Regions from separate parts of the Streptomyces sp. NPDC088817 genome, predicted to be linked through region 2. Evidence: predicted binding sites of a transcription regulator. Region 2 holds the regulator's gene; the other holds the start of a gene.

Region 1 (11,580 bases), on a different contig from region 2:
GCCGGTGGCGGCGTTGTAGCCGCTGCCCTTCTCCAGCTCCGCCACCTTGGAGACGATGACGTAGCCCTCGAGGCCGGCGTTCTCGGCGATCCAGCGCAGCGGCTCGACGGCGGCGCGGCGGACGACCGCGACACCCGTGGCCTCGTCGCCGGTCTTGTCGAGGTTGCCCTCCAGGACCTTCACGGCGTGGACGAGCGCGGAGCCACCACCGGAGACGATGCCCTCCTCGACCGCGGCGCGGGTCGCGGAGATGGCGTCCTCCAGACGGTGCTTCTTCTCCTTCAGCTCCACCTCGGTGGCGGCGCCGACCTTGATCACGCACACGCCGCCGGCCAGCTTCGCGAGGCGCTCCTGGAGCTTCTCGCGGTCCCAGTCGGAGTCGGTGTTCTCGATCTCGGCCTTGATCTGGGAGACGCGGCCCACCACGTCGTCCTTGTTGCCGGCGCCGTCGACGATCGTGGTGTCGTCCTTGGTGACGGTGACGCGGCGGGCGGAGCCGAGGACGTCAAGACCGGCCTGGTCGACCTTGAGACCGACCTCCTCGGAGATGACCGTGGCGCCGGTGAGGACCGCCATGTCCTGGAGCATCGCCTTGCGGCGGTCGCCGAAGCCGGGGGCCTTGACGGCCACGGCGTTGAACGTGCCGCGGATCTTGTTGACGACCAGGGTCGACAGGGCCTCGCCGTCGACGTCCTCGGCGATGATCAGCAGCGGCTTCGAGGCGTTGGCCTGGATGATCTTCTCGAGGAGCGGGAGCAGGTCCGCGATGGCGGAGATCTTGCCCTGGTGGATCAGGATGTACGGGTCGTCGAGGACGGCCTCCATACGCTCCTGGTCCGTGACGAAGTACGGGGACAGGTAGCCCTTGTCGAAGGCCATGCCCTCGGTGAAGTCCAGCTCCAGACCGAAGGTGTTGGACTCCTCGACGGTGATGACGCCGTCCTTGCCGACCTTGTCCATCGCCTCGGCGATGAGCTCGCCGACCTGCTGGTCCTGGGCGGACAGCGCGGCGACCGCGGCGATGTCGGACTTCTCGTCGATCGGGCGGGCCGAGGCGTGCAGCTCGTCGGAGACGGCCTTGACCGCGGCGTCGATGCCCTTCTTCAGAGCGGCCGGGGAGGCGCCCGCGGCGACGTTCTTCAGGCCCTCGCGCACGAGCGCCTGGGCGAGCACGGTGGCGGTGGTGGTGCCGTCACCCGCGATGTCGTTGGTCTTGGTCGCCACCTCCTTCACCAGCTGGGCGCCGAGGTTCTCGTACGGGTCCTCGATCTCGACCTCGCGGGCGATGGTGACGCCGTCGTTGGTGATGGTGGGCGCGCCGAACTTCTTGTCGATGACGACGTTGCGGCCCTTGGGGCCGATCGTCACCTTGACCGTGTCGGCAAGCTTGTTGACGCCGCGCTCGAGGGCGCGACGGGCGTCCTCGTCGAACTTCAGGATCTTCGCCATGGCAGCGGGAGCCCTCTCGAAATCTGGTGGAAAGACACTGCGCCCCGGGCGCCCGGCTTCTTATCGGTCGCGGGGGGCCAGGGGCGCAGCTCAAGCAGAATTGCTTCGTCTTCGTGAAGAAGCGGGTGAACTACTTCTCGATGATCGCGAGGACGTCGCGAGCCGAGAGGACGAGGTACTCCTCGTTGTTGTACTTCACCTCGGTGCCGCCGTACTTGCTGTAGAGCACGACGTCGCCGACCTTCACGTCGAGCGGAAGACGGTTGCCGTCCTCGAAGCGGCCCGGGCCCACGGCCAGGACGACGCCCTCCTGGGGCTTCTCCTTGGCGGTGTCCGGGATGACCAGGCCAGAGGCCGTGGTCTGCTCGGCGTCGAGCGGCTGGACCACGATGCGGTCCTCGAGCGGCTTGATGGCAACCTTGGTGCTGGCGGTCGTCACGATCCGACCTCCCCCTTCGGAGATCTCACGGGGTTAACTGTCTGAGGTGGCGACCAGGTCGATCCGTCGTCGCGGGTGCCGGACCTGCCCGTCGCTGTGTTGGCACTCTCCAGGGGGGAGTGCCAGACCTGAGACTATGACCGGGATTAGCACTCGGTCAAGCGGAGTGCCAATTGCCTCGCGGCGCGTCGGCGGGTGGCGCCTCTTGAGTGAACGTGTGTTCGAGGTGCTGTGGGTGTGTGTGGGCGTCCCTGGGGGCTGTCGCCCCCAGACCCCCGGATCGGCCTGAACGGCCTCGTCCTCAAGCGCCGGACGGGCTGTTTTTGCCGGACTCTCCTCAGAGATAGTCCTGCAGGCGGCCTACCGTCAGGCCCTTTTCCTGGATGGTGCGGAGTAGGCGGGTCGTGCGGTCGCGGAGGGGTGGGCCGTCGAGGTCGTCGTCGTCCGAGGCGACCAGGAGGATGTCGCCGGGGCGCAGCTCGTGGGGGCCGTGGCTGAAGCGCAGGCCGGTGTCGGTCGTGGCGGCGCGCCACAGGACGACCGCCGAGACCCCGCAGTCGGCGGAGGCGCGCAGGGTCGTCGTGTCGTATCTGCCGTAGGGCGGGCGGAAGAGGCGGGGGGTGACGCCGAAGCGGGAGCGGATCTTGTCCCGCTGGCCGCAGATCTCGGCGCGCTGGCCCGCGTAGGGAAGTCCGCGCAGCGAGGGGTGGTCCAGGGTGTGGTTCTGGAGGTCCGCGCCGACCGACATCAGGTGCGCGAAGTGCCCGTACCCCGGTCCGACGACACTGTCCGTGAGGAACATGCTGACCGGCAGCCGCAGTTCACGGACCATGTCGACGAACCGCGGATCCTTCTCCGCGCCGTCGTCGTAGGTGAGGAAGACGACCGGATCGGAGGTGGCGATGCGGTCCACGACCTCGGGCAGGCCACCGGACGGGGCGGCGTCGGCGCGGTGCGCCGGGCGGGCCGGCGGCTTCGGCGGTGCGGGCAGCGGCGCCCTGAGTCCCCAGCGCCGGTAGGCCTGGTCGGCCGCCGCCGGGCTCGGCGACCGTACGCCCTGCGCCGCCTTGCGGCCGAGCCGTTCGAGGGGGTCGACGGACGTGGCGCAGCCGGTCAGCAGGGAGGCGGCGAGCAAAGCCACCGCCACGTTCCGGGGCCTGAGGGGCCGCAGCCTCACAGGTAGTCCTCCAGCCGGGCCACCGCGTACCCGTCGGCCGTGACCTTGTTCAGGAAGCGGCGCATGTCGTCGGCCATCGTGCCGTTCCACTCGCCGCGGCCGCGGAAATGGGTGAGCACGATGTCGCCGGGGCGCAGCCGCTGGTCGTCCTCGCGGAACTCCCAGTGGTCGACGTAGACCTCCTCGTTCCAGATCGGCGCGTACTCGATGCCGCAGGACTTGGCGGCGCGCAGGGTGTCCTGGTTGTAGTTGCCGTAGGGCGGGCGGAGCATCCTCGGGCGCTTGCCGAACTGCTTCTCCATGATGTCCTGCGTGTCGCAGATCTCGCGGCGCTGCTCCTCGTAGGAGAGGCCCGGCAGGTAGGGATGGTGCAGGGTGTGGTTGTTGAGGGTGACCCCCGAGGCCTGCATCTTCCGGAAGTAGTCGTAGTCGTCCTTGATCAGGTAGTCGCTGAGGAAGGCGGTGTACGGGATCTTCAGGTCCCGCATCATGCGCAGGAACTCCGGGTCCTTCTCCGCTCCGTCGTCGATGGTGAGGAAGACGACCTTGTCCTTGGTGGGGACCGTGGTGAAGACCGGGGGCAGGTTCCAGTCCTCCTGGTGGTTGACCTCGAAACCGGCGCGGGCGGTGGCCCTGAGTTTCCTCGTGGGCGGCCTCGGGGGGATCAGCGGGACCTGCTCCAGGCCCCAGCGCCTGGCGGTGGCCGCACGCTGCGCGGCGGAGGGCTGCAGGCGGTCGGCGTAGGAGCCGGGGGCGGGGGCGGCGGGCGCCTGGTGGCGCGGCTGGCCGGGGGCCGGGCGCACCTGCGCCGCCGGCTCCGCGCAGCCGGAGGCGAGTGTGGCGACGGCGAGGACCGCGAGCCCGCCGCGGACCCGGTTCCTGCGACTCGGGAACCTTTCATGACTCTTTTTATCGTTTTGTCCTACAAGCCTCATGGCGCCGGATCCTCGCAGGCCACCGCCCGGAACCCGGGGCGACACCGCGGCCGGAGGCACACCGTCCACCGACTGGCCCACAATGAGCCGGTGAACGACCACCTCCACGCCTTCGCCTCGCTGCTCACCCCCGAGGGCCGCGCCCTCCTCGACGAGGTGCGCGGCACCGAGCCCGCCGACGAACTCGCCGTCGCCACCCGGCTGCGCCGTGAGCACCCCGCCGCACTGGTGTCGGCGGCGCTCGGCCAGGCCCGGCTGCGGCAGCGGGCGGCCGCGAAGTTCGGGGCCGAGGACGCGGGGCGGATGTTCTTCACGCCGAACGGGGTGGAGCAGTCGACGCGGGCGAGCGTGGCGGCCTACCGGGCGGGCCGGCTGCGGGAGTCGGGGGTGACCTCGGTCGCGGACCTGTGCTGCGGGATCGGCGGTGACGCCGTCGCCCTCGCCCGCGCCGGGATCCGGGTCCTCGCCGTGGACCGGGACCCGCTGACCGCCGCCGCGGCCCGCGCGAACGCCGAGGCGCTCGGGCTGGCGGACCTGATCGAGGTGCGGGAGGCGGACGTCACGGAGGTCGACACGGCGGCGTACGACGCGGTGTTCGTGGATCCGGCCCGCAGAGGGGGCAGCGGTCGGGGCGGGCGCATCTTCGACCCGGAGGCGTACTCTCCGCCGCTGTCCTGGGCCGTCGGCGCCGCGCTCCGGGCGCCCCGCGCGGCCCTGAAGATCGCCCCCGGCATCCCGCACGAGCTGGTCCCGCCGCAGGCCGAGGCCGAGTGGATCTCCGACGGCGGGGACGTGAAGGAGGCGGTGCTGTGGTTCGGCACCGAGCCGGGCCTGATCAGGGCCACCCTGCTGCCCGGCCCGCGCACCCTGCGCGGCCGCGGCCTGCCGGACCCCGCGGTCCGCACCCCGGGCCGCTATCTGTACGAGCCCGACGGCGCCGTCGTCCGCTCCCATCTGGTCGCCGAGGTCGCCCAGCAGCTCGACGGCGGCCTGATCGACGCGACCATCGCGTACGTGACCGCCGACGAGCTGCGCCCCACCCCGTACGCCACCGCCTACGAGATCACCGACCGGCTGCCCTTCAACGTCAAGAAGCTCAAGGCGCTGCTGCGGGAGCGCGAGGTGGGCACGCTGACCGTGAAGAAGCGGGGCTCGGCGGTGGAGCCCGAGGAACTGCGCAGAAGGGTCCTGCCGAAGCCGCACGGGAAGAACGCGGCGACGGTGTTCCTCACCCGGGTCGCCGGGGCGCCGGCCATGCTGATCGGCCACCCGGCGGGCTGACGCGCGCGGGAGGCGGCGACCACCCCGCCGGGGCTCCCTCAGCCGTTCTCGGCGGCCCGCCTCGACAGCAGCTCCCGCTCCCGCTCGTTGCGGGCCAGGGACGCCGCCCGTTCGAACTCGGCGCGCGCCTCCTCGGTGCGTCCGAGACGGGCCAGCAGGTCCGCGCGGACGCTGGGCAGCAAGTGGTAGGCGCGCAGGGCGGGTTCGGCGGCCAGGGCGTCGACGATCTCCAGGGCCGGGGCCGGTCCCTCCGCCATCGAGACGGCGACGGCTCGGTTCAGCTCCACGACGGGGGAGGGGGACCGGGCGGCCAGGAGGCCGTACAGGGTGACGATGGCGGGCCAGTCGGTCTCCTCATACGTGTACGCGCGCGCGTGGCAGGCGGCGATGGCAGCCTGCAGGGCGTACGGACCGGGGACCCCGGTGGTGTCGGCGCGGGCCAGCGCGGCAACACCACGGGCGATGAGCATACGGTTCCAGCGACGGCGGTCCTGGTCCTTGAGCAGCACCGGTTCACCGTGCGGACCGGTGCGGGCGGCGGCGCGGGAGGCCTGGAACTCCAGCAGGGCCACCAGGGCGTGCGCCTCGGGTTCCTTCGGCATCAGGCCGGCCAGCAGCCGGGCCAGGCGCAGCGCGTCCTCGCACAGCCCCGGGCGCAGCCAGTCGTCGCCGGCCGTCGCGGCGTACCCCTCGTTGAAGATCAGGTAGATGACGCCGAGGACCGAGCCGAGCCGGGCCTCGCGCTCGGGGCCGTACGGCACCTCGAAGGCGACGTTCCGCTCGGCCAGGAGGCGTTTGGCGCGCACGATCCGCTGGGCGACCGTCGGCTCGGGCACGAGGAAGGCGCGGGCGATCTCGGCCGTCGTCAGGCCGCCGAGCAGCCGCAGGGTGAGGGCGGTGCGCGCCTCGGCGGACAGCACGGGGTGGCAGGTGGTGAAGACCAGGCGCAGCAGGTCGTCGTCGATGTCGTCCGGGGCCGGGGGCTCCTCGGGCGGCGGGACCGTCTCCAGGTTCCGGCCGATCTCCTGGAGCTTGCGCGCGTACCGCTCCCGGCGGCGCACCAGGTCGACGGCCCGGCGCCGGGCGGTGGTCATCAGCCAGGCGCCGGGGTTGGCCGGCAGCCCGTCCCGGGGCCACTGCTCCAGCGCGGCGACCATTGCGTCCTGCGTCAGCTCCTCGGCGATGCCGACGTCCCGCACGATCCGGGCGACGGCCGCGACGACCCGCGGCGACTCCAGCCGGAAGACGGTCTCGAGGTCCGCCTCCGGGGCGCCGGGGGGTTCGGTGGGGGCGTGCCGCTGTTCCACAACACACCATCGAACACCCCCGGCGGCCCTGGGCCAAGGAGCACTCAGCCCTCGGTGATCTCGCGCACCTCGCAGGTCACCGTCCAGAACTCCTCGTGCACCTGGAGGAACCGCTTGGCCCACTCGACGGCCTCCGCCATGTCCTTGCACTGCATGAGCGCGTAGCCGCCGACGACCTCCTTCGACTCCGTGAAGGGCCCGTCGGTGACGGAGATCCGCCCGCCCTCCCAGTGCACCCGGCTGCCGTGCGCGGACGGCATCAGCCCGGCGGTGTCCAGCATCACTCCCGCCTTGGTGACCTCCTCGATCAGTTCCCCCATCCGCTGCATCAGCTCGGGGCTGGGCCCCTCGGCGGGCACGGTGTTCTCGTCGATCTTCACAAGCGACAGGTAACGCGGCATCGGTGACTCCTCGGTCGGCCGGCGGGGCCTCTCCCCGCCTCTCACCGCGTACGTCGAACAGGAGCCGGCGGAATCGACACACTCCCCGGAATTTCTTCGGAGATTTTTCCCGAAGGGCGTTTCAGCAGGTCAGAGGGGTCCGTGGCCAACGGTCACGGTCACCGCAGCGACGCCCACAGGTCCGCCGCGTCCGGTTCCTGCGCCACCACCCGGTTGGGGTTCCACGGGGCCGTCACCACCGGCATGGTCACCGTCTTCACGTCCTGCGCCGACAGGCCGCGCAGGCTCTCGCCGAGGGTCGTCAGCTCGCCCAGCGAGTCCAGGCCGGTGTCGGTGGTCAGGCTGCCGGTCACCGCGTCGGCGACCCGGTAGAGCCCGGCGGGGTCGTTCAGCAGGCCGGAGTCGGACACCTGTTCCAGCAGCGCCTTGACCAGCGTCTGCTGGAGGCCTATGCGGCCCAGGTCGCTGCCGTCGCCCACGCCGTACCGGGTGCGGGCCAGGGCGAGGGCGTCGGTGCCGTCCAGATGGTGGGTGCCGGCCTTCAGGTGCAGATGACTCTTGTCGTCGTCGATGTCCAGCTCGGTGGTGACGGTGACCCCGCCCATCGCGTCCACCAGCTTCGCGAAGCCGGAGAAGTCGATCTCGACGTAGTGGTCCATGCGGATGCCGGTGAGCGACTCGACCGTCTTGACCGCGCACACCGGACCGCCCACCGAGTACGCGCTGTTGAACATGGCGTAGTCGGCCACCGCCGTGTGCCCGCCGGACTCCAGCGGGCAGGACGGGCGGGTCACCAGCGTGTCGCGCGGGATGCTCACCACTGTGGCCGAGGTCCGGCCCGCGTCGATGTGCACGACCATCGCGGTGTCGGAGCGGGCGCCCTCGCTGTCGCCGCCGCCGAGTTCCTTGTTCTGCGCGCCGCTGCGCGAGTCCGAGCCGAGGACCAGGATGTTGAGGGCCCCGCTGGGCAGATCGGCCGTGTTCGCCGACGGCGCGCTGAGCGGTCTGGGCGGGCGGTCGTCCCCGAGCGCGCTGTTGATGTCGACGCCCTTGATGTTCTGGTTCAGGTGCCAGTACGCGACGCCCGCCGCCGCGACGCCCAGCGCCAGGACACCCGTCAGGCCGAGTCCCACGGCCTTCAGGGCCCGTGACCGCCGGCCGGGGCCTTTGCCCGCGTCCCCGCTGTCGCTGTCGTTGTCGCCCTGGCCGCTGTCATGTCCCCTGTTGTGTCCCCTCACGGGGAGGAACATACGTCCGACTCACGCGGGACCCGACAGGGGGAGGCGCCCATGACCGATTTCTTCGGAAAATCTCATCTTCCCGGAACCTATGGGCACTTGGGCTTCACTTCGCGGGCGCCGCCGTGCTGCTGCGCACCACCAGACTCGTGGCCAGCTCCACCCGGGTCGCCACCGGCGCGTCCTCCTCGCGCCCGAGGTCGAGGACCAGCTTCGCCGCCGCCTCGGCCATCTCCGTCAGCGGCTGGCGCACGGTCGTCAGCGGCGGCCCGACCCAGCGCGCCACCGGCAGATCGTCGAAGCCGACCACGCTCAGGTCCTCCGGGACGCGCAGGCCGAGCTCGCGCGCCGCCTCGTACACGCCGAGCGCCTGGAGGTCGTTGCCCGCGAAGACGGCGGTCGGCCGGTCCTCGCGGCGCAGCAGCCTCAGACCGAGCCGGTAGCCGGCCTCGTGGTGGAAGTCGCCGGTCACGATCAGCGACGGGTCCACCGGCAGCCCGGCCGTCTCCAGGGCGGCCCGGTAGCCGTCGACGCGGGCGCGGCTGCACATCATCCGGGAGGGCCCGCTGATGGCGCCGATGCGGGTGTGCCCGAGCTCCACCAGATGCCGGGTGGCGGCCAGCCCGCCCTGCCAGTTGGTGGCGCCGATCGAGGGCACGTCGGCGCCCGGATCGCCCGCCGGGTCCATCACCACGAACGGGATGGAGCGGCTGGTCAGCAGCGCCCGCTGGGACTCGTCGAGCCCGGACAGCACCAGGACCACGCCGTGCGGCCGGCGGGCGGCGACCTGGTCGGCCCAGGTCCGCCCGGGAGTGAGCCGGCCCGCGCTCTCGGAGAGCACGACGCTCAGCCCCGCGTCCCGCGCCACGTTCTCCACGCCCCGGATGACCTCCATCGCCCAGGCGCTCTCCAGCTCGTGGAAGACCACGTCGATCAGCGGCGAGCGGGTCGCCTCCGCCCGCCTGCGCCGGTAGCCGTGCGCCCGCAGCAGCTCCTCGACCCGGGAACGCGTGGTCGGGGCGACATCGGCACGACCGTTGAGAACCTTCGAAACAGTCGGAGCCGACACGCCGGCCTCGCGGGCGATCTCGGCGAGCGTGGCGGTCTGCGTTCCTGCGGTCTTCGTCGGCTTCATGGTCGCGATCGTATCTCTGCGCGACCTCTTGACGAACCCCCTCGACCGCTTTAGGTTCCCGGAACATTCGAAGGGTCATACGAAACATTCGACCAGTCGAGTTCGGCCAGACGAACAATCGGAACACGACATTCGTGAGAGGTGCCGTCACATGGAGTCCTACAGCAGGCGCTGGTTTCTCGGCGCCGGCGCCACCACCCTCATCTCGGCCGCCGGACTGACCGCCTGCGGCTCCGGCAGCGGATCCGGCGGCTCGGGCGACACCCTCACGGCGATGGTGTACGGCGACGACGCGGTGAAGGTGCAGAACGCCGCCGTCAAGCGGTTCAACGCCTCCGCCGAGGCCAAGAAGGCGAAGGGCAGAATCAACCTGGAGAAGGTGCCGGCCTCGGACTACCCGGCCAAGCTCCGCACGGCGATGGGCTCGCCCAACGCCCCGGACATCTTCTTCAACTGGGGCGGCGGCTCCATCAAGGCGTACAAGGAGGCCAACCAGCTCGTCGACCTCACCGACATCATCGAGTCCGACCCGGTCCTCAAGAGCGGCTTCCTGCCCTCGATCATCACGGCCGGCTCCGTGGGCGGCCGCAACTACGGCATACCGATGCGCGGCATGCAGCCGGTGATGGTCTTCTACAACAAGACCGTCTTCGCCGAGCACAACCTCCAGCCGCCCACCACCTGGAACCAGTTGCTCGACATCAACGCCAAGCTGAAGAAGGCGGGCGTCACCCCGTTCGCGCTCGGCGGTGCCGACGTCTGGCCGGAACTGATGTGGCTGGAGTACCTGGTCGACCGCATCGGCGGCCCCGGCGTCTTCGACAAGATCAGGAACGGCGACGCCTCCGGCTGGGGCGACCCGGCCGTCCTCAAGGCCGCCCAGACGGTCAAGCAGCTCATCGACGACGGCGCCTTCGGCAAGGGCTTCAGCTCGGTGGCGTACAACGACCACGGCGCGCCGGCGGTCTTCGCCAAGGGCAAGGCGGCCATGCACCTGATGGGCTCGTGGGAGTACTCCACGCAGCTCGGCGTCTTCCCGGACTTCGCCAAGAAGAACCTGGGCTGGTTCGCGTTCCCCCAGTACGAGGGCGGCGCCGGCGACATCCGCAACGTCGTCGGCAACCCCACCAACTACTGGTCGGTGAACTCCCGTACGTCCAACAAGGACGCGGCGATCGCCTTCCTGCGGACGTGCGCCTCCGAGGAGTACGCCAAGGCGCTGATCGCCAACGGCGACATCCCGACCACGTCCAACGCGGCCACGCTGCTGGACGCCTCCCCCAACCCCGAGTTCGCCAAGTTCCAGTACGAGATGGTGCAGCAGGCGCCCGCGTTCACCCTGAGCTGGGACCAGGCGGTCGACCCGAACTGGGCCACGCCGATGCTCACCGAGATCAACAAGCTGTTCGTGGGCAAGTCGAGCCCGAACCAGTTCGTATCCGCGCTCCAGGGGCTGAAGTGAGTTCGACGGTCTCCACCGGAACGAAGGGCAGGCCCGGGCAGGGCGTGCGGGCCGGTCGCCCGCACGCCGCCTGGGCCCTGCCCGGCGTTCTGTTCTTCGCCTTCTTCGCCATCGCGCCGATGGCCCTGGCCCTCTACCTGTCGTTCACCAAGTGGAACGGCCTCGGCGACCCCGAACCGGTGGGCCTGGCCAACTGGCAGAAGCTGCTGCACGACCCGCGCCTGACCCAGTCCCTGACGGTGACCGTGCTGCTCACCGTCGTGAGCTGGACCTTCCAGACCGTGATCTCGCTGCTGCTGGGCGTGTGGGCGGCGGGCAGGCAGCGCAACCGGGCGGTACTGTCGGCGATCTTCTTCACGCCGTTCCTGCTGTCCTCGACGGCGATCGCGCTGCTGTTCTACTCCCTGCTCAACCCGAACTTCGGCATCATCCACGCGGACACGTTCGGCTCGACGTCCGGCGCCTTCCTCGCGATCGTCTTCGTCGGCGGCTGGCAGTTCATCCCCTTCCACACCCTGATCTACCAGGGCGGGGCACGGCAGATCCCCGAGGTCCTCTACCAGGCCGCGGCCATCGACGGCGCCGGCCGCTACCGCCAGTTCTTCTCGATCACCCTGCCCCAGTTGCGCAACACGGCGACCACGTCCAGCGTGCTGATGATCGTCGGCTCGCTCACGTACTTCGAGACCGTCCTGATCCTGACCCAGGGCGGCCCCGGGACGGACACCGCGATCCTGCCGTACCTGATGTACGAGG
Region 2 (11,580 bases):
CCCGCTCGGTGCGCAGGACGGCCATGAGCTCGTAGTACAGGTTCAGGAAGGACTGGAGGTCCTCGAACCGGTAGGCCTCGCGGAGCGCTTCGGTGTCCGCGTACGACAGTTCGACGCCGTTCCGGGCGGCCAGCTCGAACGCGAGCTCCGGCTCCAGGGTGCCTTCGATGTGCAGATGCAGTTCGGCTTTCGGCAGAGGCATCGGAACATCGTACGTCCCTGGTCAGCGGCGCTTCGGGACCGGCACTCTGAGCAGGTCGTGCGCCACGGTCAGCTCGCCCTCGAACCCGGCCGCCCGCGCCTGCCGCTCGAACTCCTCGGGCCCGGTGTACCGCTGGCTGAAGTGGGTGAGGACCAGATGCCGCACACCTGCGTCCCGCGCCACCCGCGCCGCCTGACCAGCCGTCAGATGGCCGTGCTCGACGGCCAGCGCCTCGTCATCGTCGAGGAAGGTCGACTCGATGACCAGCAGGTCGCAGCCCTCGGCGAGCGCGTGCACGCCCTCGCACAGCCGGGTGTCCATGACGAACGCGAACCGCTGTCCGCGCCGCACCTCGCTGACGGCTTCCAGCGGGACCCCGTCCAGCGAGCCCTCGCGCTGGATGCGGCCCACGTCCGGGCCCTTGATCCCGTGCGCGGCGAGCCGCTCGGGCAGGATGCGGCGCCCGTCCGGCTCGATCAGCCGGTAGCCGAAGGACTCCACCGGGTGGGAGAGCCGGCGGGCCTCGAAGGTGTACGCCGGGGTCGTCGCGAGGACGCCGTCGGCGTCGACCGGGACCTCGGTGAGCCCGACCGTCTCGCGGTAGGCGGTGGCGTAGCGCAGACGGTCGAAGAAGCGCTTGCCCGAACGCGGGTAGTGGGCGGTGATCTCGTGCGGCACCCGGTCGAGGTTGATCCGCTGGATCACCCCGGCCAGGCCGAGGCTGTGGTCGCCGTGGAAGTGGGTGACGCAGATCCGGTTCAGGTCGTGCGCCGCGACCCCGGCGCGCAGCATCTGGCGCTGGGTGCCCTCGCCGGGGTCGAACAGGATGCCCTCGCCGTCCCAGCGCAGCAGATAGCCGTTGTGGTTGCGGTGCCGGGTGGGCACCTGGCTGGCGGTGCCGAGGACGACCAGTTCACGTACGGACACGACGGCCTACCCGGGGGGCCACTGGAGACCGCGGCCGCCCAGGACATGGGCGTGCGCGTGCCAGACGGTCTGGCCCGCGCCGGAACCGGTGTTGAACACGATGCGGTAGCTGTCCAGCTTGTCCTCGTCGGCGATCGTCTGCGTCTCGCGCAGGACGTCCGCGGCGAGGGCGGGGGCCCCGGCGGCGAGGGCCGCGGCGTCCTTGTAGTGCGCCTTGGGGATCACCAGGACATGGGTGGGCGCCTGGGGGTTGATGTCGCGGAAGGCGATGGTCGTCTCCGTCTCACGGACGATCGTGGCCGGGACGTGCCCCGCGACGATCTTGCAGAACAGGCAGTCGTCCTGGGGTTCCCCTGCCATGCGGTGCTCCTCACGCCGGGTTGATCGAGTACGGGCATGGTATCCAGGCCACGCGGATCCGTCCGGGTCCGGGGGCCGCCGCCCCCGGACGGTCACGGCAGGGACGGCGGGGTCTTCGCGGGCGTCTCCTGGAGCGCTTCGAGGGCGAGGCGGATCGCCTCGTCGAGGGGGGCGTCGAGGGCCGCCGCGTGGTCCTGCGGGCGCTGCGCCACCTCGATGTCCGGGTCGACGCCGTAGTTCTCCACGCCCCACCCCTGACCCTCCAGCCAGAAGGCGTACTTGGGCTGGGTGATCAGTGTGCCGTCCACCAGGCGGTAGCGGCTGTCGATGCCGATCACGCCGCCCCAGGTGCGGGTGCCGACGACCGGTCCGATGCCGAGCGCCTTGATCGCCGCGTTGACGATGTCGCCGTCGGAGCCGGAGAACTCGTTGGCGACGGCGACGACCGGGCCGCGGGGCGCGTCCTGCGGGTAGCTCTCCGGCAGCATGCCGCGCGGCAGGTCCCAGCCGACGATCCGCCGGGCCAGCTTCTCCACCACGAGCTGGGAGGTGTGGCCGCCGCGGTTCTCGCGGACGTCGACGACGAGTCCCTCGCGGGCCACCTCCACGCGCAGGTCGCGGTGGATCTGCGCCCAGCCGAGGGCCTGCATGTCCGGTACGTGCAGATAGCCGAGGCGGCCGCCGGACCGCTCGTGGACATGGGCCCGGCGGTCGGCCACCCACGCGTGGTACCGCAGGGGCTCCTCGTCGGCGACGGGCACCACGACCGCGTGCCGCGGGTCACCCCCGCCGGCCGGCAGGACGGTCAGCTCGACCGGCTTGTCCGCCGTGCCGACCAGCAGCGGACCGGGTCCGGCCACCGGGTCGACCGGCCGGCCGCCGACCGCGACGATCGCGTCCCCGGCGCGCACCGCGACGCCGGGCGCGGAGAGCGGGCTGCGCGCGTGCGGGTCGGAGGTCTCCGAGGGCAGGATCCGGTCGATGCGCCAACCGCCGTCCTCGTGCCGGGAGATGTCCGCGCCGAGCAGCCCCTGCCGGGCGCCGTGCCCGTAGCCGCCGGCCGGTATGACGTAGGCGTGGGAGGTGCCCAGCTCGCCGTGCACCTCCCACAGCAGGTCGACGAGGTCGTCGTGGGTGGCGATCCGGTCCAGGACGGGCCGGTAGCGGTCGAGGACGCCGTCCCAGTCGACGCCGCCCATGTCCGGCCGCCAGAAGTGGTCCCGCATGACGCGGCCGGTCTCCTCGTACATCTGCCGCCACTCGGCGGCCGGGTCGACGGTCTGCCGGACCCGGCCGAGGTCGACGGTGATGTTGGAGTCGCTGTCCTCGTCGCCGGAGGCGCGCCGGTCGCTTGGCACGACCTTCAGCTTGCCGTCCGTCCACAGCAGGACCCGCTTGCCGTCGCCGCTGACCGCGAAGTGGTCGGCGTCGGCGGCGAGGTGCTCGATGCGCTGCTGGAGGAGGTCGTAGCGCTCCAGCTCGGTCTTCGGGTCGGGGTCGTCGGGCGTGGCGCGCGAGACACCGAGGACTCCGCGCACCGGGTGCCTGAGCCAGAGCACGCCGTCCCTGGCGGCGCGCAGGTCGGAGTAGCGGGCGGCCTCGACCGGGAACGGCACGATGCGGTCGGCCAGGCCCTCCAGGTCGATCCGGGTCGCCGGGACGCCCTCGCTGTCCGGGGTCTCCTCCTTGTCGGCCGTCTCGAAGGGCCGGCCGTGCCGCTGCGGGCCGAACGGCGAGGGGGTCGCCGCGGCGAGCGTGATCAGGTGCGGGCGGGAGCTCTCGACGAACGCCAGGTCGAAGACGTGCTCGTCGTAGACCGGGTCGAAGGAGCGGTGGGAGAGGAAGGCGAGGTGCTTGCCGTCGAGGGTGAACGCGGGCGCGTGGTCCCGGAAGCGCAGCGGGGTCGCGTCGGTGACCGACAGGTCGGTGGTGTTGGCGAGGCGGAGCTGGCTGAGGGGGCGCGGGCCGGGGTGCGACCAGGCCAGCCAGGCGGAGTCGGGGGAGAAGGCGAGGTCGCACACGTCCCCGTGCTCGCTGCGGTCGACCTCGCGCACCTCGCCGCTCTCGCGTTCGACGAGCAGCAGCCGGCCGTCGTGGGAGGCGACGGCGACGCGGCTGCCGTCGGGGGCGGTGGCGAGTTCCAGGACGCGGCCGAGCTGCCCGGCGCCCAGCCGGCGAGGGGTAGCACCGGGCGCGAGTCCGGTGGCGGGCGCGAACTCCAGGGCGTCTTCGCCCTCGGCGTCCGTCACCCACACCACCCACTCCTCGCCCTCGGCGCGGAAGGTGCGCGGCAGCCGGCTGCGTACGCCGGGCTCGGCGGCGAGTGCGCGGGCGGGACCGGAGCGGTGGGTGACCCAGTGGACGGCGCCGCGCACGGCGACCGCGCTGCCGCGCGCGGTGTGGTCGGGGGAGGCCGAGCCGAACCAGTGGGAGGCGTTGAGCGGGTAGGGCTGGAGGTCCACGCGCGGCCCGCCGAGCCGGACGTCGATGCGGCGCGGCTCGGCGCCGTCCAGGTCGTCGAGGAGCCACAGTTCACCGGCGCTGGAGTAGACGACCCGGGTGCCGTCCGTGGCCGCGTGTCGCGCGTAGAACCTGTCCAGGGGGGTGTGCCTGCGCAGGTCGGAGCCGTCGGCGAGGGAGGAGTACAGCGCGCCGGTGCCCTCGTGGTCGGAGAGGAACGCGATCCTCTCCCCCACCCACAGCGGGTATTCGAGGTTGCCGTCCAGGTCCTCGTGCAGCCGGACGAACTCCCCCGTGTCGTCACGGTCGATCCACAGCTTGCCCGCCGCGCCGCCCCGGTACCGCTTCCACCAGGCCGCCTCGCGGCCCATCGGCGCGGACAGCAGCACGGTATGAGGCCCGTGGGCGACGTCGCCGACGGGCCCGTACGGCAGGGTGGTGGCCGGTCCGCCGTCGAGCGGGACGGCGCGTGCCCAGGTGCGGCGCAGGCTGGCCTGGCCCTGGGTGCTGAGCGCGAGGACCTCGCCGTCCGGGGTCCAGCCGCGCACCTGGGTCCTCGTGCTCCCCCAGTACGTCAGGCGTCTGGCGGGGCCGCCGTCGACCGGGGCGATGTGCGCCTCGGGTGCGCCGTCGCGGGTCGAGGTCCAGGCGACGAAGGCGCCGTCGGGCGAGATGCGGGGGTGGTTCACCGGCACGTTGTCCGCGCTGACCCGCCAGGCCCTGCCGCCGTCCAGCGGCGCGAGCCACACGTCGTCCTCGGCGGTGAAGGCGACCAACTCGCCCCGCGGGTACGGGAACCGGAGATACGCGGAGGAGGCGGAGAACGCGGACGACACGGACGCGGGCGACGATGTGGGCTGAGTCACGTGATCACCCTACGCAGGGGCGGCGGCCACGGACAGGGGGCGAACGGCCTCCCCGCGCGCGAACCGAACCGGCGGCGGTGCGCTGTCACTTGCCCCGGACGGGCCAGCAGGTGGGATCGCCCTGGCACCAGATCGTACGTGTGACGGTCACCGTGACCCCCGGCTGCGGCTGCCCCTGGGTGGGCCGGTAGGTGACGGGCGGCCGGTACGTGGGTCCGGGGGTGGCGTCGCAGTCGCCGAGGCCGTGCACGTGGAACAACTGCTTGCCGCCCACCTCGGCGGTCAGGTCCCCGCGTACGCAGGCGCCGTCGACGGCCCGGGTGACCTTCCCGGTGACGGTGATCCGCCGGCCGTCCTTCGTCTCACCCTTGCAGTCCACGGAGACCACGGTGGTCTCGGACGCCGAAGGCGCCGGACTCCCCGCGGCGCGGGTCCGGCCGCCGTCGCCCTCCCTGCCCGTACAGCTGAGCCAACTCACGGAAGCGTGCCGCCGGTTCAGTTCCGCCGTCGCCGTCCTGTCGGTCGTGTACGCCGCCGAGCCCGCGGTGAGCCCGCCGGGATCGCATGCGACGGCGCCGCCCGCGGCGACCACCGCGAGCACCGTCACGGCCCTCACCCGCCGCCCGTGCGGCAGGTGCCGAATCCGTCTCAATGCCCCCATGTACGGCAGCCTGCCACCGCCGCGCCCGGGACGGTAGAGCGCATACGGCCACGCGCGCGCCGCGCGCGCCCGCGCTCGTCCCGCCGGCCTCGGGGTGAGCCCGGCCGTCGGGACAAGCGGCTGATCAGGACCAGCGGCCGGTACGGCCCAGCAGCAGGGCGGTCGCCGCCGTGCCGGCGGTCGAGGTGCGCAGCACGGTGGGCCCGAGCACGTACGGCTTCGCGCCCGCGTCCCGGAACTGCGCCAGCTCCTCGGGGGACACGCCGCCTTCGGGGCCGACGACCAGCACGATCTCGCCCTGGGCGGGGAGTTCGGCGGTGGCCAGGCGTTCCTCGCCGCTCTCGTGGAGCACGGCGGCGAAGTCGGCTCCGGCCAGAAGTGCGGCAACCTGTTTGGTCGTCGCCGCGTCCGCGACCTCCGGGAAGCGCACCCGGCGGGACTGCTTGCCGGCCTCGCGGGCGGTGGCACGCCATTTGCCGAGCGCCTTCAGACCCCGGTCGCCCTTCCACTGCGTGATGCAGCGGGAGGCGGACCACGGCACGATCGCGTCCACGCCGACCTCGGTCATGGTCTCCACGGCGAGTTCACCGCGGTCGCCCTTGGGCAGCGCCTGGACGACGGTGATACGGGGGGACTCCGGCGGTTCCTCGACGAGGGCCGCCAAGTCCGCTATCACCAGCCGGTCCTTGCCCTCGGCCGCCTTGACCACGCCCTCGGTCCAGCGCCCTCGGCCGTCGGTGAGCACCACGTCCTCGCCCGGCCGCAGCCGCTTGACCGAGACCGCGTGCCGTCCCTCGGGGCCCTCCAGCACGAACTCCGTTCCGATCAGCTTCAGTTCGTCGACGACGAACACCGGCGCGGTCATCGCGCGTCATCTCCTGCCGCCGGGCCGGCCGCCAACGCCGCGCGGGCCGCGTCGAGTTCGGCGAGCAGGACCTCCACGAGCTGTCCGGCGGGCAGTTCGCGGGCCATCCGGTGGCCCTGGCCCGCCCACAGTGCCATGCCCTGCGCGTCCTTCGCCTTGGCGGCCGCCTTGCGCAGCGGGGCGGTGAGGTGGTGGACCTCCGGGTAGGCGGCGGGCGCGTACGGGCCGTGCTCCCGCATGAAGCGGTTGACCAGCCCGCGGGCGGGCCGCCCGGAGAACGCCCGGGTCAGCTCCGTACGCGGGAACACCGGGTCGGTGAGGGCCTCCTTGTGCAGCTCGTGCGCGCCCGACTCGGGAGTGACGAGGAAGGCCGTGCCGAGCTGGGCGGCAGTGGCGCCCGCCGCGAGCACGGCGGCGATCTGGCTGCCGCGCATGATGCCGCCCGTGGCGATGATCGGCAGGGCGACCGTCTCACGGATCTGCGCGACGAGCGAGAGCACGCCGATCCCGGCGCCGTCCTGCTCCGGCAGGTCGCGGTGGGTGCCCTGGTGGCCGCCGGCCTCCACGCCCTGGGCGATCACCGCGTCCGCGCCCGAGCGGTCCACGGCGAGCGCCTCCTCGGTGGTGGTGGCGGTGGCGAGGACGAAGGTGCCGACCCGGTGCAGGGAGTCCACGACCTCGCGGGCGGGCACGCCGAAGTGGAAGGAGACCACCGGTACCGGGTCCTCCAGGAGCACGGCGAGCTTGGCGTCGTAGCCGTCGTCGCGTCCGGACTCCGGGTCGCCGAGTTCGGTCTCGTACCAGCCGGGCTCGCCGGCGAGCTGGTGGGCGTAGAGGTCGACGGCGCCGGTCTCGGCGCTCTCCGGCTGCGGCATGAACACGTTGACGCCGAAGGGGCGGCCGGTCAGTCCGCGAAGCTGCTTGATCTCCTGGTACATGCCGTCGGCGGTCTTGTATCCGGCCGCGAGGAATCCCAGCCCGCCGGCGTCGGACACCGCCGCGGCGAGCTGCGGCACCGCGGGACCGCCCGCCATCGGCGCCTGCACGATCGGGTGCGGGAAGAGATCGGTCAGTGCGGAGGACATGACGGCATGTTGTCACGTCCTCCGGACGAGTCCGAATCGGGGCGACCTCCGGCATATGCCGGAGGAATCCCCCTTCCGCCCCCGGTTTCGCGTCAGCGACCGCTGGCTGTGCCTGCCCGGGGGACAACCCCCGGACCCCCGGCCGGCCCAGCCCGCGTCAGCGACCGTTGAAGGCGTCCTTCAACCGCGAGAACAGGCCCTGCTGCCCCGGTTGGAACTGCCCCAGGGGGCGTTCCTCGCCACGCAGTTTGGACAGTTCGCGCAGCAGGCGCTCCTGCTCGGGGTCGAGCTTGGTCGGGGTCTGGACCTCGACGTGGACGATGAGGTCGCCCCGGCCGCCGCCGCGCAGATGCGTGACGCCCCGGCCGTGCAGCGGGATCGACTGGCCGGACTGCGTGCCCGGGCGGATGTCGACCTCCTCCAGGCCGTCCAGGGTCTCCAGCGGCACCTTGGTGCCGAGGGCCGCCGCGGTCATCGGGATGGTGACCGTGCAGTGCAGGTCGTCGCCGCGCCGCTGGAACGTCGAGTGCGGCAGCTCGTGGATCTCGACGTACAGGTCGCCGGCCGGACCGCCGCCGGGGCCGACCTCGCCCTCGCCCGCGAGCTGGATGCGCGTGCCGTTGTCGACACCGGCCGGGATCTTCACCGTCAGGGTGCGGCGGGCGCGGATACGGCCGTCGCCGGCGCACTCCGGGCACGGGGTGGGCACCACCGTGCCGAAGCCCTGGCACTGGGGGCACGGACGCGAGGTCATGACCTGGCCCAGGAAGGACCGGGTGACCTGCGAGACCTCGCCCCGGCCGCGGCACATGTCACACGTCTGCGCCGTGGTGCCCGGGGCCGCGCCCTCGCCGCTGCACGTGTTGCAGACGACGGCCGTGTCGACCTGGATGTCCTTCGTGGTGCCGAAGGCCGCCTCGTCCAGCTCGACCTCGAGCCGGATCATCGCGTCCTGGCCCCGGCGCGTGCGCGAGCGCGGTCCGCGCTGCGACGCCGTGCCGAAGAAGGCGTCCATGATGTCGGAGAAGTTCCCGAAGGAACCACCGGCCCCGAAGCCGCTCGCACCGGCTCCGCCGGACTGCGAGAGGGGGTCGCCGCCGAGATCGTAGACCTGCTTCTTCTGCGGGTCGGAGAGCACCTCGTAGGCGGCGTTGATCTCCTTGAACCGCTCCTGGGTCTTCGGATCCGGGTTGACGTCCGGGTGCAGCTCGCGTGCGAGCCGCCGGAAGGCCTTCTTGATCTCTTCCTGCGACGCGTCACGGCGCACGCCGAGAACGGCGTAGTAGTCCGTGGCCACCTACGACTCCGCCAGGATCTGTCCGACGTACCGTGCCACTGCGCGTACCGCTCCCATCGTTCCCGGGTAATCCATGCGGGTCGGTCCGACCACGCCGAGCTTGGCCACTGCCTCGCCGCCCGAACCGTAGCCGACCGACACGATGGACGTGGAGTTGAGTCCTTCGTGGGCGTTCTCGTGACCGATGCGCACGGTCATGCCCGGATTCTGCGTCTCACCGAGCAGCCTCAGCAGCACGACCTGCTCCTCCAGCGCCTCCAGAACGGGCCGGATGGTGAGCGGGAAGTCGTGCGGGAAGCGGGTGAGGTTGGCGGTGCCGCCGATGACCAGCCGCTCCTCGTTCTCCTCGACGAGCGTCTCCAGCAGAGTGGACAGCACGGTCGAGACCGTACCCCGGTCCTCGACGTCGAAGGCGTCGGGCAGGTCCTCCACGAGCTGGGGGACGTCCGTGAAGCGGCGGCCCGCGACCCGGCTGTTCAGCCGTGCCCTCAGATCGGCCAGGGAGGTCTCCCCGAAGGGCACCGGGCAGTCGACCATCCGCTGCTCGACCCGGCCGGTGTCCGTGATCAGCACGAGCATCACGCGCGCCGGCGCGAGGGACAGCAGCTCCACGTGCCGCACGGTCGAACGGGTCAGCGACGGATACTGCACCACGGCGACCTGCCGGGTCAGCTGCGCGAGCAGCCGCACCGTGCGGGCCACCACGTCGTCGAGGTCGACGGCGCCGTCGAGGAAGTGGTGGATGGCGCGCCGCTCGGGCGCGGTCATCGGCTTGACCTCGGCGAGCTTGTCGACGAACAGGCGGTAGCCCTTGTCGGTGGGGATGCGGCCGGCGCTGGTGTGCGGCTGGGCGATGAAGCCCTCGTCCTCCAGGGCCGCCATGTCGTTGCGGACCGTGGCCGGAGAGACGCCCAGGCTGTGCCGCTCGGTGAGGGCCTTGGAACCCACCGGCTCCTCGGTGCCGACGTAGTCCTGGACGATGGCGCGCAGGACCTGAAGCCGCCGCTCGCTGAGCATCGCGCACACCTCCAGGGTCGTTCCTCGGCCACCCGCCTGGCACTCTGCGCATAGGAGTGCCAGCTCTACCCGGCCCAGTGTACGGCCGCCGGGTACGCCCCCGGCAAGGCCGGGCCGCGACTGCGTGCGAGGTCGGGGCCGGGATCACCCGGGATCGGCCGGGATGTCGTACCCCGCGGACGTCACCGTTAGCGTCGCCCCATGACGGATGCGCGGGAAACCCCTCGGGACGAAGCTCTCGAGGAACTGGGATGGGAACGGCTGGCGGACGGGGTGGGGCGGTGCCGCCTGCCCGGATGGGACTGCACGACCGGCCTGGTCGTCGGGGAGGGCGCCGCGCTGATGGTCGACGCGGGTTCGAGTCGCGCGGAGGGCGCGCGGTTGCGTGTGTGGGCGCGGGCGCACGCCGGCGGTGATGTGACACATCTCGCGCTCACCCACCCCCACTTCGACCATGTCTTCGGGGCCGCGGAGTTCGACGGCGCGGAGATCTTCGCCGCCGAGGGCGCGGACGCGTTGTTCGGTGACAGCGGTGAGCGCGCGGAGCTGCGCGGGGACGCGGTGCGCCAGGGACTGGACGCCAGGGCGGCCGAAGAGGCGGCGGACGCCCTGGTACGGCCCGGCCGCGAGGTCCGCGACCGGCTCACCCTCCGGCTCGGCGGCGGGCGGGAGGTGCTGCTGGCGAACATGGGCGCGGCGCACTCCACGCACGACCTCGTGGTGGTGGTGCCGGGCGACCCGGCCGTGGTGTTCTGCGGGGACCTGGTCGAGGAGTCCGGCGAACCCCAGGCTGGCCCGGACGCCGTGCCGTCCCGGTGGCCCGCCGCGCTCGACCGGCTGCTGGCACTGGGCGGCGAGGACGCGCTGTACGTCCCCGGTCACGGAGCGGTGGTGGACGCCGACTTCGTCCGCGCCCAGCGGGACGCCCTGGCCACGCGCTTCGGCGTGTCGCGCTGAGGGGACACGGGCCCGTCCCTATCGTCACTCGAATGCGCCAGTATTCGCCCGACCTCACTCCCTCGTGGAAGAAGCCGCGGACCGTGCCGGAGGTTCCCGCCGAGCCGGGTCTGGTGGTGGAGGAGCCCGGGACCGGGTTCTGCGGGGCGGTGATCCGCTGCGAGGCGGGCACGGTGACGCTGGAGGACCGCTTCGGCAGGCACCGGGTGTTCCCGCTCGCGTCCGGCGGGTTCCTGCTGGAGGGACGGGCGGTCACCCTGGTGAAGCCGTCGTCCGGTCCGGTACGGCCCACCCGTACGGCGTCCGGTTCGGTCGCCGTGCCCGAGGCACGCGCGCGTGTGGCCCGCGCCGGGCGCATCTACGTCGAGGGCCGGCACGACGCCGAACTGGTCGAGAAGGTGTGGGGCGACGACCTTCGCGTCGAGGGCGTGGTCGTGGAGTACCTGGAGGGCGTCGACGACCTGCCGTCGATCGTCGAGGCGTTCGCGCCCGGCCCGGACGCCCGTCTCGGCGTCCTCGTGGACCATCTGGTGCCCGGCAGCAAGGAGTGGCGCATCGCCGAGTCGGTGACCAGCGAGCACGCGCTGGTGGTCGGTCATCCGTACATCGACGTCTGGGAGGCCGTGAAGCCCTCCTCGCTCGGGATCGGGTCCTGGCCCCGCGTCCCCCGCGGCCAGGACTGGAAGACGGGCGTGTGCCGCGCCCTGGGCTGGCCGGAGAACACGGGCGCGGCCTGGCAGCGGATCCTGTCCCATGTGCGGTCCTACAAGGACCTCCAACCTGAGCTGCTGGGCCGGGTCGAGCAGCTGATCGATTTCGTCACCGTCCAGCCCGAGTAGCCGGGCCGGACGCCGCGTCTCCGCGGACCGACCGGCTGCTTCTG

Evidence for each region. Region 2 encodes HrcA, which represses chaperone genes, less so after heat shock. Its sites were predicted from a motif close to TTNGCACTCNGNNNNNCNGAGTGCNAA; they were not measured.
Region 1: groES (co-chaperone GroES) is a predicted target of HrcA. The motif match lies at 2,035-2,061, and genes of this name have one in related genera.

What each region holds. Positions count from the first base shown of each region.
Region 1 covers NZ_JBIVJN010000004.1:199,515-211,094, forward strand. Annotated here, with positions in the region: gene groL (chaperonin GroEL) at 1-1,449, opposite strand, end outside; gene groES (co-chaperone GroES) at 1,580-1,888, opposite strand; gene ACIP4X_RS09385 (polysaccharide deacetylase family protein) at 2,226-3,035, opposite strand; gene ACIP4X_RS09390 (polysaccharide deacetylase family protein) at 3,062-4,000, opposite strand; gene ACIP4X_RS09395 (THUMP-like domain-containing protein) at 3,965-5,281, shown strand; gene ACIP4X_RS09400 (sigma-70 family RNA polymerase sigma factor) at 5,320-6,588, opposite strand; gene ACIP4X_RS09405 (YciI family protein) at 6,633-6,989, opposite strand; gene ACIP4X_RS09410 (LCP family protein) at 7,148-8,239, opposite strand; gene ACIP4X_RS09415 (LacI family DNA-binding transcriptional regulator) at 8,334-9,362, opposite strand; gene ACIP4X_RS09420 (extracellular solute-binding protein) at 9,514-10,824, shown strand; gene ACIP4X_RS09425 (sugar ABC transporter permease) at 10,821-11,580, shown strand, end outside.
Region 2 covers NZ_JBIVJN010000001.1:763,581-775,160, forward strand. Annotated here, with positions in the region: gene ACIP4X_RS03540 (adenosine deaminase) at 1-202, opposite strand, end outside; gene ACIP4X_RS03545 (ribonuclease Z) at 224-1,129, opposite strand; gene ACIP4X_RS03550 (histidine triad nucleotide-binding protein) at 1,136-1,489, opposite strand; gene ACIP4X_RS03555 (S41 family peptidase) at 1,582-4,785, opposite strand; gene ACIP4X_RS03560 (hypothetical protein) at 4,901-5,476, opposite strand; gene ACIP4X_RS03565 (16S rRNA (uracil(1498)-N(3))-methyltransferase) at 5,601-6,341, opposite strand; gene ACIP4X_RS03570 (nitronate monooxygenase) at 6,338-7,426, opposite strand; gene dnaJ (molecular chaperone DnaJ) at 7,584-8,723, opposite strand; gene hrcA (heat-inducible transcriptional repressor HrcA) at 8,724-9,740, opposite strand; gene ACIP4X_RS03585 (MBL fold metallo-hydrolase) at 9,942-10,697, shown strand; gene ACIP4X_RS03590 (DUF3097 domain-containing protein) at 10,730-11,536, shown strand.